DNA from 2 places in the Chryseobacterium sp. HNCC26DJ240 genome. Region 2 is predicted to be linked to the other one. Evidence: riboswitches for the same ligand, from Rfam matches in the RefSeq annotation. Region 2 holds a riboswitch; the other holds the start of a gene.
What was found. Region 2 has a riboswitch for cobalamin ahead of AC2A1G_RS11080 (acyl-CoA thioesterase). Riboswitches for the same ligand answer to the same signal wherever they lie in the genome.

Region 1 (7,863 bases), on a different contig from region 2:
TGCTGAATAACAGATTTTCTGAAAGCAACCAAATCGCCTGTGCCGAAACATCTGCGCCTTTAATTTCAACTTCACCCAGATTCGTCATCGTCCAGCGGAACTGCTGGCCTTTCGGATAAGCGATAATTTTATCCTGAACCCTGTTGTAATAAGCATCAGCGATGATATTGAAGTTCTGTAAAACGCCTGTTTTAAAATCTTTATTAAAGGTAAAACCTAAATCGTATTGGTTGGTAAATTCAGGTTTCAGCTGCGAACTTCCGACTTCTGCATAATACAAGTCATTAAAAGTAGGCATCCTGAAAATTCTTTTATAAAAACCGTGAACTTTAAAATCTGCTGCAAACGGCTGGTAGGATGCAAAAACAGTCGGTGTAAATTCTGAACGGTTCTGCGGAACCGAAAAAGTTGTGTTCTCAATTTTCTCCTGAACAAAAGTTCCCAAAACACTTCCCTGAATTTTAAATTTATTGAAATCAAACTGAGTTGCCAAAGCAATCAGCTCGGTATGTCTTTGAGGATAAGCAAACTGTCGTAAGTTGGCATCCAAAGTATTGTATTGATAATCTGCCGAAAGATTGATCTTCCAGAATTTGTATGGCGAATATTGTTGAGCAGTTGAAACATAAAATTCCTGTTGCTTGTAAATATTGTCAATAAATAAGGGTGTTCCTCCGGGATTATCATTGTAATATCTGGTGTAATCATCAGCAAATTTAGAATTGATCTGAAACTTGTATTTGGATGAAATTTCCTTCTCAAAACTTCCCTGCACAAAAAAGTTTTTATCCCATTGTCTGCTTGAAGAAATATCCCCATTTCTGATAATAGCGCCCGGAACTCCTCTCTCAGAATCGTAATAATAACCTTTCAGTTTCCAAATTCCGTTATTGATTTTCCCGAAAACACCGGCCTCAGCACGGAGGGATTCGATGTCGCCGTTTTCTCTGATTCCGCTTCGTTCCCACCCCAGACTTCCGTCGGGTAAAGCTACTTTTTGATGAAATTTATATCGTCCGTGTCCTGTAAGATATTCCGTATTTAAAGAAATACTGATGTTATCCGTCAGTTTCTGTTCCAATAAAATGGAAGGATTTACCACACCAAAAGATCCCGAACGGTAATTAAAATTGACATTCGTTTTCTTTGAACCTGTAAAAAATGGAGTTCTGCTACGCAAATAAATAGATCCCGAAGAACCAAAGTCTTTGGCCGCCTGAAAAATTTCGCTTTTCTGTCCGTTATAGAGAGAAATAGATTCTAAATTATCCAAAGAAAATCTTCCAAGGTCAACGGTTCCGTTTTGAGCATTACCCACAGGAATTCCATCATAGAAAACCCCAACGTGCTGCGTTCCCATCGCACGGATATTTACCGTTTTCATCCCACCGATTCCGCCATAATCCTTCACCTGAATTCCGGAAAAATAACGTACGGCATCAGCAACAGAAGTGCTGTTGAGCTTTTCCAGTTCTGCTCCGGAGAGTTTCTGTGAAGAAATGACTCCTGTTTCCTGACGCTTTCTGTTAAAAATAATATCCCGTATTACTGTGGTTTCAATACTGTCGGTTTCTGTTTTTTGTGCGAAAACAGTTGCTGGTACAGCGAGCATCATTAGCAGGGCAGAAGAGTAAAAATATTTCATTCAGTTTAAATAAAATTCAGAAGAATTCCTTTGAATGAAAAAGGTAGAAGGTAATAACCTGTTTTGCAAAATGCAAAAAGGAAAAGAGACCGACTGCGCTTCATTCCACGAAAGCTTCATCAAAAAAATGCTTTAGAAAGGTATCTGACTTATATTTTCTCGATTTCAGAAAAATACTTACAGTAGCGGGTCTGCTTCGGATTCACACCGAATTCCCTTTTTAAAACGTTGCAAATTTAAGCTTTTAAATAAGAACTGACAATGAGAAATTAATAATTTAAGAATGCCTTTTTTAAAAATTCTACAAAAAGCTTGAGTCAAAATAAAACGGCAGTAAATCTTTTACCGAACTGACTTTGTATATTTCATCGGTAAGGCTCGCAAAATAGATTTCAATATTCTGGTTCTGTTTGGTTTCGTATTCCATTAAACTCTGACGGCAGTTGCCACAAGGTGGAATAGGAGGTGTTTTTTCTGAAGATTTTCTCGGACCACCCACAACAAAAATTTTACTGATTTTCTCATTCGGAAAATTGGCAGCCACCCAATAAATTGCAGTTCGCTCAGCACAAAGTCCCGACGGAAACGCGGCATTCTCCTGGTTGTTACCTGAAAAAATTTCACCGTTTTCAAGAAGCACAGCGCAGCCGACCAAAAAATCGGAGTAGGGAGCATAAGCATTTTCTCTTGCTTTTTTTGCAGCTTCCAAAAGGGAAATTTCGGTTTCGGTCAACTCGTTTTTTGCAGTAAAATGCTCAAAATGGATCTGAAAATCTTTTTTCATTCAAATTAAATAAAGGGAGCTAAAAGTAAAACAATTTCCAACGGTGACAAAATTTGTTTTATTGTAAATCAAAAATCCCACAAGACTAAACGTTAACACTGATAATTACACACACGCAACAAAACCCGAAGGGTTTAATACGAGTAGCCGTAGGTGAAACCTATGGTTAAAAAACATTTGCATCGAACAGAACCCGCAGGGTTCAATATCAATAACCGTAATAGAAATCTATAGTCAATGAATCGAATATGCAACAGAACCCGCTGGGTTCAACAATCTTCCATCTCCCATCTCCCGCCTTCCATCTTCCAACAAATTCCTCCCCAACTCTCACTGTTATTTCGTATTTTTAAATTTTTAAAACAAAACTTCATGTTATACACACCAATCAACTTCAGAAATGTAGAACTTAAAAACCGCTGGGTAATGTCGCCAATGTGCATGTACAGCAGCGATAACGGACTTGCAAACGACTTTCATTTCGTACATTACGTAAGCCGTGCGCAGGGCGGAACCGGACTTATCTTTGTGGAAGCCACAGCTGTCGAACCAAAAGGAAGAATCACCAATCACTGCATGGGAATCTGGAATGATGAGCAGGCAAACGCATTGAAACGAATTGTTGATTTCGTGCATCAGAATACAGAATCCAAAATAGGAATTCAGCTGGCACACGCAGGACGAAAAGGTTCTACATGGGAAAACAAACAGATTTCTCTTGAAGAAGGCTGGGAAACATTAGCTCCAAGCCCAATTCCTTATCACCCGACTGAGAGAATTCCTCATGTTTTAACTGTTGAGGAAATCAAGGAGCAGGTTCAGAATTTTAAAGTTGCAGCCCAAAGAGCTGTGGATGCTGGTTTTGATGTGATTGAAATTCATGCGGCACACGGTTATTTGGTGCATCAGTTTCTTTCACCACTTTCCAATACGAGAACAGATGAATACGGCGGAAGTTTTGAAAACAGAATTCGTTTTTTACTTGAAATTGTTGACGCTGTCAATGAAGAATTAAATGAAAATGTTGCTTTGTTTGTAAGAATTTCAGGAACAGAATATGCAGAAAACGGATGGGATATTGAAGACAGTGTGGCCCTTGCAAAAGTTCTGAAAGATCACAGTGTTAATTTAATAGATGTTTCAAGCGGTGGAAATATTCACGGTGCAAAAATCGAAGTTAAACCAATGTATCAGGTTCATTTATCGGGTCAGGTGAAAAAAGAAGCTGATGTAAAAACAGGAACTGTAGGATTAATTACCAGCGCCGAACAGGCCGAATATATTATGGGACAAAATGAAGCAGATTTGATTTTTGTGGCAAGAGAAATTCTCCGAAATCCGTTTTTGGCAGTTCAAAGTTCGTTTTCAGCGCACAAAGATTGCTTCTTTCCTCACCAATACCTCCGTGCAAAATTGTAATTAAAAGAAATACATTCAGCCTTAACCTTAACCTCAGCCTCAAAAATGAAAATCGAAGATTATATGCTCTCATGCCCAAGCAAGAAATTTTTAGGAATAGAATGCTTTGGATGTGGCACTCAAAGGGCGATTTTGCTGGTTTTTCAGGGTAAGTTTGTGGAAGCATTTCACATGTTTCCGGCGGTGTATACACTTTTGCTTTTTTTTGCAACAGTAATTCTCACATTTGTAGACAGAAAAAGGAGTTACGGAAATATTTTAGTTATTTTAGGAATACTTAATGCACTAATCATGGTAATTTCTTATTTTTATAAACACTTTTAAACTACACAATAAATAAATTATGAATCAACAAAGTTTACCAAACGCAACTGCCGTTTTGGTTTTGGGAATTTTATCACTTGTAACATGCTTTTGTTACGGTATTCCCGGAATGATCTGTGGCGTTATCGCACTAGTTTTGTACAGCAAAGACAAGAAGCTTTATTTGGCAAATCCGCAACTTTACAACAATTACAGTAATTTAAATACAGGAAGGATTTTAGCTATTATAGGTTTAGTTTTAAGCATACTGTTTTTAGCATTTATGATTTTCTATATTTCTTTAATCGGTATGGAAGCGCTTTCAGACCCTGAATTGTTAAGAGAAAGAATGGAAGAACTACAAAACAATTAAACAACTTCTTAAGATAAAAAAGCCGCTCATGTTGAGCGGCTTTTGTTTTAAATTTATGTTGTAACAGCACAGTCTTTATCATACTTTTTATCGGGATATTTTGCTTCCCATTCTTCAAGCTGAAACATAATCGGTAACAGCGCGAGACCTTTTTCGGTAAGAGAATATTCCACACGGGGTGGGATTTCTTTAAACTCCTCCCGAATAATCAAACCGTCATTTTCCATTTCTCTCAGCTGATCGGTCAGTACTTTTCTGGAAATCACATTGATTCTTGCAGCAAGTTCTCCAAAACGTAGTTTTCTGTCTTTAATCACGAGCACAATAATGGGTTTCCACTTGCTTCCCAATGCTGCCATCGCCTTTCCGAGCGGACAGCTGTAGGCCATCAGTTCATTCTTTTTCATAATAATACGAATTTAAGTTTAGTTTATAGTTGATGTATTGGTAGCATAATTTAGTTATTTGTTACATATTTTCAGCATAATTTAAAAATTATTTCAAAAAATTTAGTTTTAAGCACGACTTTAAAATTATTTTTCAAAAAAAATGGATTGAAGAATCACTAAAATATCGGGTTACTTTTAAGTTACTATCAAAAGTTACCACAAAGTTACCACTTTTTTAAGCTTAAAAGATACAAATACAAACTATTATTAGTTACTTTGTGTAACAATTATAAAACAGTCACAAAAATGAGCATACAATCGCTATTTAAACCATTTACATACAAGAATTTAGAACTTAAAAACAGAATCGTAATGGCTCCCATGACCAGAGCGCAATCTGACAACGGAGTTCCGACACAACAGATTTCGGATTATTACGGTAGAAGAGCGGCCGCTGAGGTAGGTTTGATTTTATCTGAAGGAACGGTCATCAACAGACCAGCTTCAAAAAATATTCAGAATATCCCGGATTTCTACGGAACTGAAGCATTAAAAGGCTGGAAAAATGTAATTGATGCTGTACATGAAAATGGCGGAAAAATGGGACCTCAGATCTGGCACGTTGGAGATACCAGAAGTTCAGAAGACTATCCGTTGGTAGAAATGGAAAAAGCTTCCACAATGACTTTGGAAGATATTAAAGACACCATCGCCAAATTTGCAGAATCTGCGAAGGCTGCCAAAGATTTAGGCTTCGATGTTTTGGAAATACACGGAGCACATGGATATCTGATTGACCAGTTTTTCTGGGAAGGAACCAACACAAGAACCGATGAATACGGCGGAAAAACCATTGCGGAGAGAAACCGTTTTGCAGTAGATGTTGTGAAGGCAATCCGGGCGGCTGTTGGAGAAGATTTCACTATTATTTTAAGACTTTCTCAATGGAAACAGCAGGATTACACGGCAAGAATCGCTAATACACCTGCGGAAATGGAGGAGTGGCTGTTGCCATTAAAAGAAGCCGGAGTCGATATTTTCCACTGTTCACAGAGAAGATTTTGGGAAGAAGAATTTGAAGGTTCTGATCTGAATTTTGCAGGTTGGGCAAAGAAAATTACAGGTCAGCCAACCATTACAGTAGGTTCTGTAGGTCTTGATGGCGATTTTATGAAAGCTTTCGCAGGAGAAGGCACAGAAAAGAAAACAGATTTTTCTGAACTGACGCGCAGACTTGAGAGAGGCGATTTTGACCTTGTAGCCGTAGGAAGAGCAATCCTTCAGGATCCTGAATGGGTTTTGAAAATCAAAGACAACAAAACAGAAGAACTTGAGAATTTCTCTGCAGAAAGTCTTGCTGTATTATACTAAAACAAAAAAAGATATTGATTTTGACAGATCAATTCAATACATAATTTACCTATTTATTTTTTTCTAAAACGACGCGGTTTTCATCATTTGAAAGCCGCGTTGTTCTTTTATGTTCATGATAAAATAGTTGTCAGCACATTAAAATACAATTGGAAATTCATTGTATTTCTCTTTTAAGTTTACGCCTTCGTATATCTTAAAAACTGCAATAATTTATAATTCTTTGTCTGCCTTTGCGTTAATTTAATTTTATAGCTTGCTCCAACGTTTTCATAAGAAAATTTTTGTGCAATTTTTATTTACAACTAACCTTCAAAGAAGTAAAAATAATCTAAATTTAATCAGAATTATATTTTTTACTATTTCTACATTTGCAATCATTAATTTAAAAAAATGACAGTTCAGGACTTAGTTGGCAGCTACATTATTCAGGGAAGCAATCAGGTGGAGGAAGATGATTTTACTTATCAGGGAATTTTGACTTTAGACAAGGACGAAAACAACCGGATCATCGCTGAATGGACGATCGGCGATCACACACAAAACGGAATAGGTTTTTTTAAAGACAATATTTTAGTCATCAATTTTAAATATGAAGGAGATGAAGGCGAAATTTTTAAGGGAGTCGCTGTTTACCGCTGCGTCAGTGAAAATATTCTGGATGGGTTTTGGTCTGAAAAGCATGGTGATCCCCGCTACTTAGGATGCGAATATGGTGTAAAAATTCATAATTCTGAATATTTGAATTAAACTGCAAAATCAGTTGAACTATATTTTAAACAAAAAAACTTTGGCTTTCAGTAATTCCGAAAGCCAAAGTTCTTAGTAAAAAATAATCTGTATCGTTTTATCTGTGCCTGATGCCCCGCTGATGATAGTCTACAGAAGGGTTTGGAGCATCATGGTTATTAAAATCTGATTTGATTTTTGCGGAATCAAAATGCCCGTGCGTATCTTCAATACTCTGTGATGGCGTCTGATATTTTATTTTCTTACCGTTTTTGAAATACTGGTTATCAAAAGTGCGGTAGATATGATTTTCAGGATAAATATTTCCATCCGGTGCTGTGAAAGTTTTGGGGGCTGTTGGTTTCTTCTTTCGAAATCCAAGTACCGTAATCCCACCTACCACTACCGCAGCTGCGATACCTAATGCGATTTTCTCTGGTGTTTTCATATTGTTTGATTTGAATATAAATACACAAATTGCTTGCCAACACCGATTTAAAAATTGAGATGAGGTAGCTGTGCATAGATTACATTCCTACAATACACTCCTAAGTTCGTACTTTGCATCACGCCCCCTCCAATCCTCGCACCCCGCACCCCGCACCCCAAATACCACATTTCCCAAATTACTCCACCCTCGGCAAGATACTTGCATTGAAAATCAAACCAAATCAAATTATTATGAATGCACCTTGCGAACCGGCAACTCTCATTGAGAATTGCACTTCGCAGACTTTCCTGAAAGACGTTCTTGAAGGTTTGTCTGCCCATCCCAAAAAACTTTCTTCCAAATATTTTTACGACAAAAAAGGGGACCGACTCTTTCAGCAGATTATGGCAATGCCGGAAT
Region 2 (7,863 bases):
GAAAACTGCAGAAGTTCTTCCCGACCATGCCTGAAACTTTCCCGAATTTAATTGAGGATGTTTCTGCTTTGGAGTTTAAAAAAGAAATCATTGATAAAATTGATAAAGTTTTCAACCGTTTTGGCGAAGTAAAAAGTGAAGCTTCACCGATTTTAAAAGTGTTGAGAACGGAAATTCAGCACGCTAAAAAAGCGATTACGGAAAATTTCAACAGAGCTTTATTCAATTATAACCAAAGTGAATTTCTGGATGATATCAAAGAGACCATCATAGATGACATGAGAGTTTTGGCTGTGAAATCTGCGTACAAAAAAAGAGTTGTCGGTAGAGTTTTAGGCCTTTCAAAAACAGGTTCTATCACTTACATGCAGCCGGATTCTGTGGTGAAGCATTATTTTAAACTTAAAGAAAGCGAAGAAGAAGAGAAAAAGGAAATCGATAAAATCCTGAGAAAACTTACTGCGGAACTGGCAGAATTTCAGCCTCAGCTTTGGCGATATCAGATGTATATTTTTGACCTTGACCTCACGAGAGCCAAATCGAAGTTTGCCGAGCTGATCAACGGAGTTTTACCGAAAATAAACCGTCACAAGACTTTAAAACTCAAAGATGCTTTCCATCCTTTGTTGTTTTTGAGAAATAAGATTGAAAATAAAACCATTTACCCTCAAACTTTAGCGTTAACCGAGCACAACAGAATCATCTGTATTTCGGGGCCGAATGCCGGTGGAAAATCAATTACTTTAAAAACGGTTGGATTGCTTCAACTGATGATTCAGAGCGGGATTCTGGTTCCTACGCATCCGAAATCTGAAATGTTTTTCTTTGATAAAATCATGACCGATATCGGCGATAATCAATCCATTGAAAACCATCTTTCTACCTACTCTTCGAGACTGAAGAAAATGGGCGGAATCATCCGTGAAGCCGATGGAGAAACACTTTTACTGATTGACGAATTTGGTACAGGCTCAGATCCTGAATTGGGTGGTGCTTTGGCGGAAAGTTTCCTTGAATTTTTCTATGACAAAAAGAGTTTCGCCATTATCACAACGCATTACACCAACATCAAACTGGTTGTAGAACAGCTTCCGAATGCTCAGAATGCCGCGATGCTTTTTAATGAAGAAACTTTGGAGCCAATGTACAAACTGGAAGTGGGATCTGCAGGAAGTTCGTTCACCTTTGAGGTTGCGGAAAAAAACAAAATTCCGAGGTTTATCATTCATTCTGCGAAGAAAAAAGTGGAACATGATATTGTTAATTTAGATAAAACCATCGTCAAGCTTCAGCAGGAAAAATATGAAGTTGAAAAACTGAAAACCGACCTTGCCGAAAGAAAAGAATCGGTGGAAGACAAGCGTGATAATCTTCAGAAACTGAATGAACAACTGCAGCAGAAACTCTTTAATTTCCAGAAATTATATGAGGATGAGCACCGTAAACTTCAGTTTGGAAGCAAGATTGAAGCTTTTATCGACAGTTATGTAAAAGGCAGATCGAGGAAAGATGTCGTTAAAGATTTTGTGAAGATTCTGGAGCAGGAAAAATTCAGAAAAATTGGTGCTGATAAGGATGAAACCAAGAGACTTCAGGTTGTGAAAAGAAAAATCACGCAGCAGCTGAAGAAAGAAGATGTCATCGAAAAAATCACAGAAACTAACGAAAAAATAGAGGAAAAACGCAAATCTGATCGCGAACTGTGGATGAAAATCGGACAGCGCGTGAGAATAACGGGAAGTACGAGCGTGGGAACGATTGAGAAAATTTCGAGGAATAAAGTTACCGTGAATTACGGAACTTTCAAGACTTTGATTAATGCGGATGAGCTGGAAAGGATTTAATATAAATGACGGTAAAAACGCATATCAGTTTTAATGATTTTCTGAATTTTAATATTAAAAATTCGTTGCCGAGAATTATTATTTTTTCTTTGGTTTTACTTCTGTTTTTTGGATTAAATTTTTATAATTCTGAAAATGGTTCAAATGAAATCTATAAATATATTCTGATCTGGTTTCCTGCGATTGTAATTTTCATTTTTATCCGTTCCTATCTGAGTCTGAAAAACGCATTTTACTCAAATCTGAAAATTCAGGAAGAAATTATCTATACTTTCACTGATGAAAAAGTTTATACCAAAGGAGAAACTTTCGAAAGTGATTTTGCGTGGAATACGGTTTACAAGATCAAAGAAAACAGAGATTGGTTTCTGATTTATCAAAGTAAAACGGTTATGAATATGATTCCGAAAAAATATTTTTCCGTAAATGAAGTTTCGGAAGTGAGAAAATTAATTAAAAACAGTTGCGTGAAGGCAAAGCTTTTGAATAATTAAAATTAAAAGAGAGCAACTTTAAATTGCTCTCTTTTTGCCTTATTTCTTTATAAATTTCTGTGTTATATTTTTAATTTCAATGAAATAAATTCCCTTTGCCAAATCATGTACATCTACGAATGATTGCGATGTCTTTCCCGTCTTTACTATTTGTCCGGTAACTGAATAAATTTCATATTTTTCATCAGAAAAAAGATCCGAAATAAAGAGTTTTTCAGTTGTGGGATTGGGGTAAATATTAAATTTTTCATACTCTGTTTCATCGGTTGACAAAACTTCGGGGGCAACTTTAACTACCCAAATGTCGGAATAAGTAGGATTTCCATAATGAAAAGAAACATCACCATTATTAGAAAAAGAACGGCCATTCATAATAAATCCACCATCAGTTGTTTGGCTCATAGATTGTCCATAATCGAGTAACCTGCCACCCATGGATTTTTGCCATATAATATTTCCTACATTGTTTATTCTTACAATCCAAAAATTTCCCGATCCACCTGAATTCCCAACTGTATCGCCATCTGTGGACGAAGAGTATCCTGCAAATGTATACCCACCATTTGGCATCTCTTTAATAGAATACGCACCATCACCACCGGTACCACCTAGCGATTTTTGCCACTGAATAATTCCGTTTACATTTAGCTTGACGATCCAGGCGTCATAAGATATCGCCGAGCCATGATGTCCCGATACGTCACCATCATTTGACTGACTTGAACCAGCAAATATATATCCGCCATCGTTTGTTTGAATTATAGACTGTGGAATATCATTACCGCTCCCACCATATGATTTTTGCCATTGAATAACTCCATTACTACCTAATTTTACAATCCAGGTATCGTTACCCCCGTAATGAGAAGTTACATCGCCACTTATCGCATCTGTCACCCCGGCTACAATATATCCACCGTCAATCGTTTGTCGTATGGAAGAAGAATAATCATAACCTGAAATATTCCCCAAGGTTTTATCCCACTGAATTATACCCGTACTATCAATTTTTACAATCCAATAATTTGAATAATTAACAGGTGGCACTGTAATATCACCATTATTAGACATTGTTGAACCGCCAATAATATATCCACCATCTGCAGTTTGCATTATTGAAGATCCAATATCGACGCTTGAACCACCAATTGATTTCTGCCATTCAATATTTCCAGTATCACTCAATTTCACAATCCAAATATCACTGTAAGTTCCTACCGTTCCATGATGATTTGTTATATCACCATCTACAGAACTAGATTCTCCTACTACAACATATCCACCATCTGCAGTTTGCTGAACTGCATGAGGCATATCATATCCACTACCACCTAACGACTTCTGCCATTGAATGTTACCTGCAACATCTAATTTTACAACCCAATAATCTCCATCACCATGATTTCCGGTAACATCACCATTTATTGATGGTGAATAACTTGCAAGAATTGATCCACCGTCTGTTGTAGCCCATACAGCCTGACCTTGATCCCAATCTGTTCCTCCTAATGTTTTTTGCCATTGGATAGGAGGTGCTATTTGAGCTTTTGTAAGAAAGCCTGACAATACAATTATAATCGAAAATAATTTTTTCATATAAAAAATCAGTTTTTTTTCAATGAGAACTTAATAGATAAATTTAACAGCAAAAATAAGATATTTTGTTTCCTTCGTACATGTGTTTGATCAATAAATCATATGTCATTGACAAATTAATTATAGATTAAAAAATATTAATTGAAAATGATGACATACATAATTTTAATGTATTAATTTTTGACAATTATCTCCCGAAAAATATTTAATTTATATCTTTGAGCTAAATATTCTTTCAAATGACTTTCATCAACAAAGCAGTTTTATCTTTATTCAGTATATTTTCGTTCAGTTTAATCGATGCGCAAAACAAAATTCCGTTTGGAGTTGTAAAGGCACAGGAAGGTTATGCGATGGTGCGTGTACACAAGGAAGATTACCGCAAAATCGTTGATAAAATCAGAATGAAAAAAGGCGATGTTTTCGTTTACGTAAAACCCGCTCCCGGAGAAACAGAATGGATTTGGATCAAATATCCTGAAAAAACCGACGACGAAAAACCATTCGTCAGATACGACAGCCTTACAAAAGAAGGTATGGTCAACAAAGACCGTGTCGCTTTCATCGATCAGCTTCCGAAATTTACACCTTCAAAATCTAAAAACGGAAGATCTTACACATTTACAGATAATTCCAATGAAAAACTTCCGACTGCACAACGTACGAAAGTAGTGATCGACATCTACCCTTCCAACGCCAGTTTTAAAAGACAGGAAAAAGATGCCGACGGAAACATCATTAAAATTGATAAAGCAAAACCTTGGGGCATCGGAAAAACCCTGCCTGAAGGCCTGACAGAAGTAAAATCCATTCGTGTACAGCAGCCAGGGCGAGGAACTGTTTTTGTGCGTGACGCTATTAAAAATTTATTTGATCCAACAACCGATTTCGAAAACATTGGTGTAACAGCGATGGATGCCGATCATATTTACATTTATATGATCAACGGAAAAGGCGAAAACAGATACACCACTTTCTGGACAGTGAAGGAAGGAAAAGTAATAAGTCAGATTATTTACAACAATCCTGAATAGTTTTGCAATTTTAAACGTTAAGATCATTAATCGGTTAAGCTTTTTTAAGAATCAATAAAATTGATTTAAGAGTAATGCTTAATCATTTACCTCGGTAAACCTTAAAAAATCTGCAGTCAGTTTGTTCTTAACAACTTAATCTTTCTTAATGGTTCAAATTTTCCGCAGCTACTTAGAAAAAAGATTACCCTAATTTAAATCAAACTTTATTTGTACTTTTGCCGACGGAAAATCACCGAAAATGATCTTCCAGGAAACTGGTTTTGCTTAGCCGCAAATGAAAAGGGAATCGTGTGAAAATCACGAACTGTCGCGCAACTGTAAAGTAACCTAAGTCTTTATAAAAACCACTGTGCACAAGGCATGGGAAGGAATAGAGATGTTACAAGTCAGGAGACCTGCCTGTTTCTTCAAACAAAAAACTTTCGCGATCTGAAGTTTATTGATCAAATGTTATTTCGGGAATTCTCGTTCCTGAAAGATTCTTTTTGTTTCAGTAAAGTTCATTTTTCGCACAAATTTATAATGAAATATGACTACAGAAGAAAGAATTGATGCCTCGGAAACCCGAATTTTCAAAGCCGTTTTTCCCAACACAACCAATCATTACGACACGCTTTTCGGAGGAACTGCCATGCAGCTGATGGACGAAGTTGCCTTTATCACGGCCACAAGATTTGCCAGAAAACGTGTGGTAACCGTAAGCAGTGATAAAATTGATTTTAAAAAACCAATTCCTGCCGGAACTATTGTAGAATTAATCGGAAAGGTTTCTCACGTGGGAAAAACGAGTATGAAAGTGAATGTTGAGATTTTTACCGAACAGATGTATTCTTACGAAAGAGAAAAGGCGATTACAGGCGATTTTACCTTTGTAGCCATCGACGAATTTAAGAAACCAATTCAAATTTTATAATAGATGAACGGTAGTTTTTGACTGCCACTTATCACTTTCAGTCTTTATTTAAAAGGTTTCGGAAAACTTAACTGTTCGCTGAAACCTTTTTCTATTTCTTTAAATAAGATCTAAATTTCGGTTTCTGAGAGACACAATCATTTAATGATGACTGGAGTCGTCTACATGATTATATATTGTATTGTTAATTCGGATTGAACTGAATATTGAAATTCTTTAAATAATCCTCAATGGGTTCCATTCCCATTTCTTTTCTTCTGTCGTTCACAGTTTCAGGATTTTCTAATTTATATAATTTACCATTTTTTATTTGTGAACCATATATTTGGGGGTTTCCTTCGTCCATTAACATCCTATCTTTCATCAATGCGTACTGTCCTTTAGATAAGTCTCCATTTTCAACAGCTTTCTCTACTTGTGGAAAATACTTTTTTCTGATTTCTTCAGTACTATGTTGCAGTCCCAACCAGATGGCGTCCATTTGTCTTTGATCGACCTCTTTTAATGTTGGCATACCACACTTTTCAATAATGCTGATCACTAATTCCTGATTCCTATGATCTTCTTTAGCGTATTTGATGAGTTCATTTGATTTTCTGATCCTCTGGTCACTTTCTAAAACTTCGCTCAGGATTTGACGTTTTTTGCTGCAATCGACTTCAATAATATTTACTGAACCTACATAGACAAATTTATCCTTATTCATATAAAGGAATATTGCTATCATTACAACAAGAGCGGTTAGTATGCTGAATAATATCTTTTTTATTTTCATTTCTATTTCTACTTTTGTACCATATTCCTAAATAGGTTGAACATTTTCGGAATATGACACAAAAGTAGGAATTATTATTAACTGTCGGAATAAAATATAGCTAATGTTTTCTTGCTTGGCCGAAAAAAGTTACCCACATTTTCTTACCGACTTTTTACCAACAACAACATTACTTTTTGAATCTATCTTATATATATATGGCTAAGATTATTTCAACTACTCATCACAAAGGAGGTGTTGCAAAATGCTTCGACAGGCTCAGCATGACATCTCTAATACTAAACGTTTAAAACTTATGTATTTTCAGGCTGAGTTCGTCGAAGCCTTAGTGTTTTAAATAAAATTTGAAATCAGACTAAACTTTAAGAAAATCAGCTCAATTACCAAAATCTGCGTGAGATTCCATTTATCTTAAAACTTTTAACGCTTCCAAATTAAGATTCATTAAGTGATGAAAGGCTTCTTCCATTTCTTCTGATGCTCTGCAGATAGCGTTTTCAAGGATTTTTCTTACCTGGGCTTCGGTTACTTTGGCTTCAGTCCAGCTTTTTCCGGAAGTGTGTGAGTTTAAAATGAAAGGCATAATTCTGTCGATGGCACAAGCAAAAATAGCATCCGGCGTTTCTTCTTCCTCAAATTCTAGCCAGAGATTAAAGAATTCTGAACGGATGGGTTCATCTAAAATTCCGAAAATCTTTTGTGCAGACAATTTTTCTCTTTCAAATTTTCCTACCATTGCAACTTCATCAAAAATGAACGTGTCGCCCGCTTCAATTTCCACCAAATCGTGAATGGAAAGCATTCTGATGACTCTCAAAAGATCAATATCTGCTCTGTTTTTAGCATAAGGAAATAAGATCTGAGCCAAAATAATAATCTGCCACGAATGTTCTGCAGTATTTTCTCTTCGGGAATCGTCGGCATTATAATTTCTTCGTTGAACGTTTTTCAAAGCATCAACAGCGATGATAAAATCGATTTCTTTTTGAATTTTCATGTGTAGATTTTATTTTTTTTTATTTGTCAGATGTTATCGCCCAATCTTCATAGTTGCTTGCTTATAAAGTTTTTTATGGGCGATTTCATGGTTCAAAAATAATAAAACAGGATGGAAATTTGGTTTTAATTAAAATTAAATATTTTTCAACTAAAAATTATTAAACTGAAAATCAACACATTAAATATAAATATAAATTTATTTTAC

Region 1: it holds a riboswitch for cobalamin, as region 2 does, so the genes downstream of both, AC2A1G_RS02995 (TonB-dependent receptor plug domain-containing protein) here and AC2A1G_RS11080 (acyl-CoA thioesterase) in region 2, are expected to answer to the same signal.

What each region holds. Positions count from the first base shown of each region.
Region 1 is NZ_JBXUGK010000001.1:660,027-667,889, forward strand. Features, by position in the region: gene AC2A1G_RS02995 (TonB-dependent receptor plug domain-containing protein) at 1-1,645, opposite strand, end outside; cobalamin riboswitch at 1,764-1,899, opposite strand; gene cdd (cytidine deaminase) at 1,947-2,429, opposite strand; gene AC2A1G_RS03005 (NADH:flavin oxidoreductase/NADH oxidase) at 2,802-3,848, shown strand; gene AC2A1G_RS03010 (DUF2752 domain-containing protein) at 3,894-4,172, shown strand; gene AC2A1G_RS03015 (CCC motif membrane protein) at 4,192-4,524, shown strand; gene AC2A1G_RS03020 (winged helix-turn-helix transcriptional regulator) at 4,578-4,931, opposite strand; gene AC2A1G_RS03025 (NADH:flavin oxidoreductase) at 5,220-6,284, shown strand; gene AC2A1G_RS03030 (hypothetical protein) at 6,678-7,034, shown strand; gene AC2A1G_RS03035 (hypothetical protein) at 7,132-7,461, opposite strand; gene egtD (L-histidine N(alpha)-methyltransferase) at 7,695-7,863, shown strand, end outside.
Region 2 is NZ_JBXUGK010000005.1:95,030-102,892, forward strand. Features, by position in the region: gene AC2A1G_RS11060 (endonuclease MutS2) at 1-1,844, shown strand, start outside; gene AC2A1G_RS11065 (YcxB family protein) at 1,850-2,338, shown strand; gene AC2A1G_RS11070 (T9SS type A sorting domain-containing protein) at 2,378-3,934, opposite strand; gene AC2A1G_RS11075 (hypothetical protein) at 4,174-4,968, shown strand; cobalamin riboswitch at 5,210-5,388, shown strand; gene AC2A1G_RS11080 (acyl-CoA thioesterase) at 5,501-5,884, shown strand; gene AC2A1G_RS11085 (DUF6624 domain-containing protein) at 6,069-6,590, opposite strand; gene AC2A1G_RS11090 (HD domain-containing protein) at 7,066-7,656, opposite strand.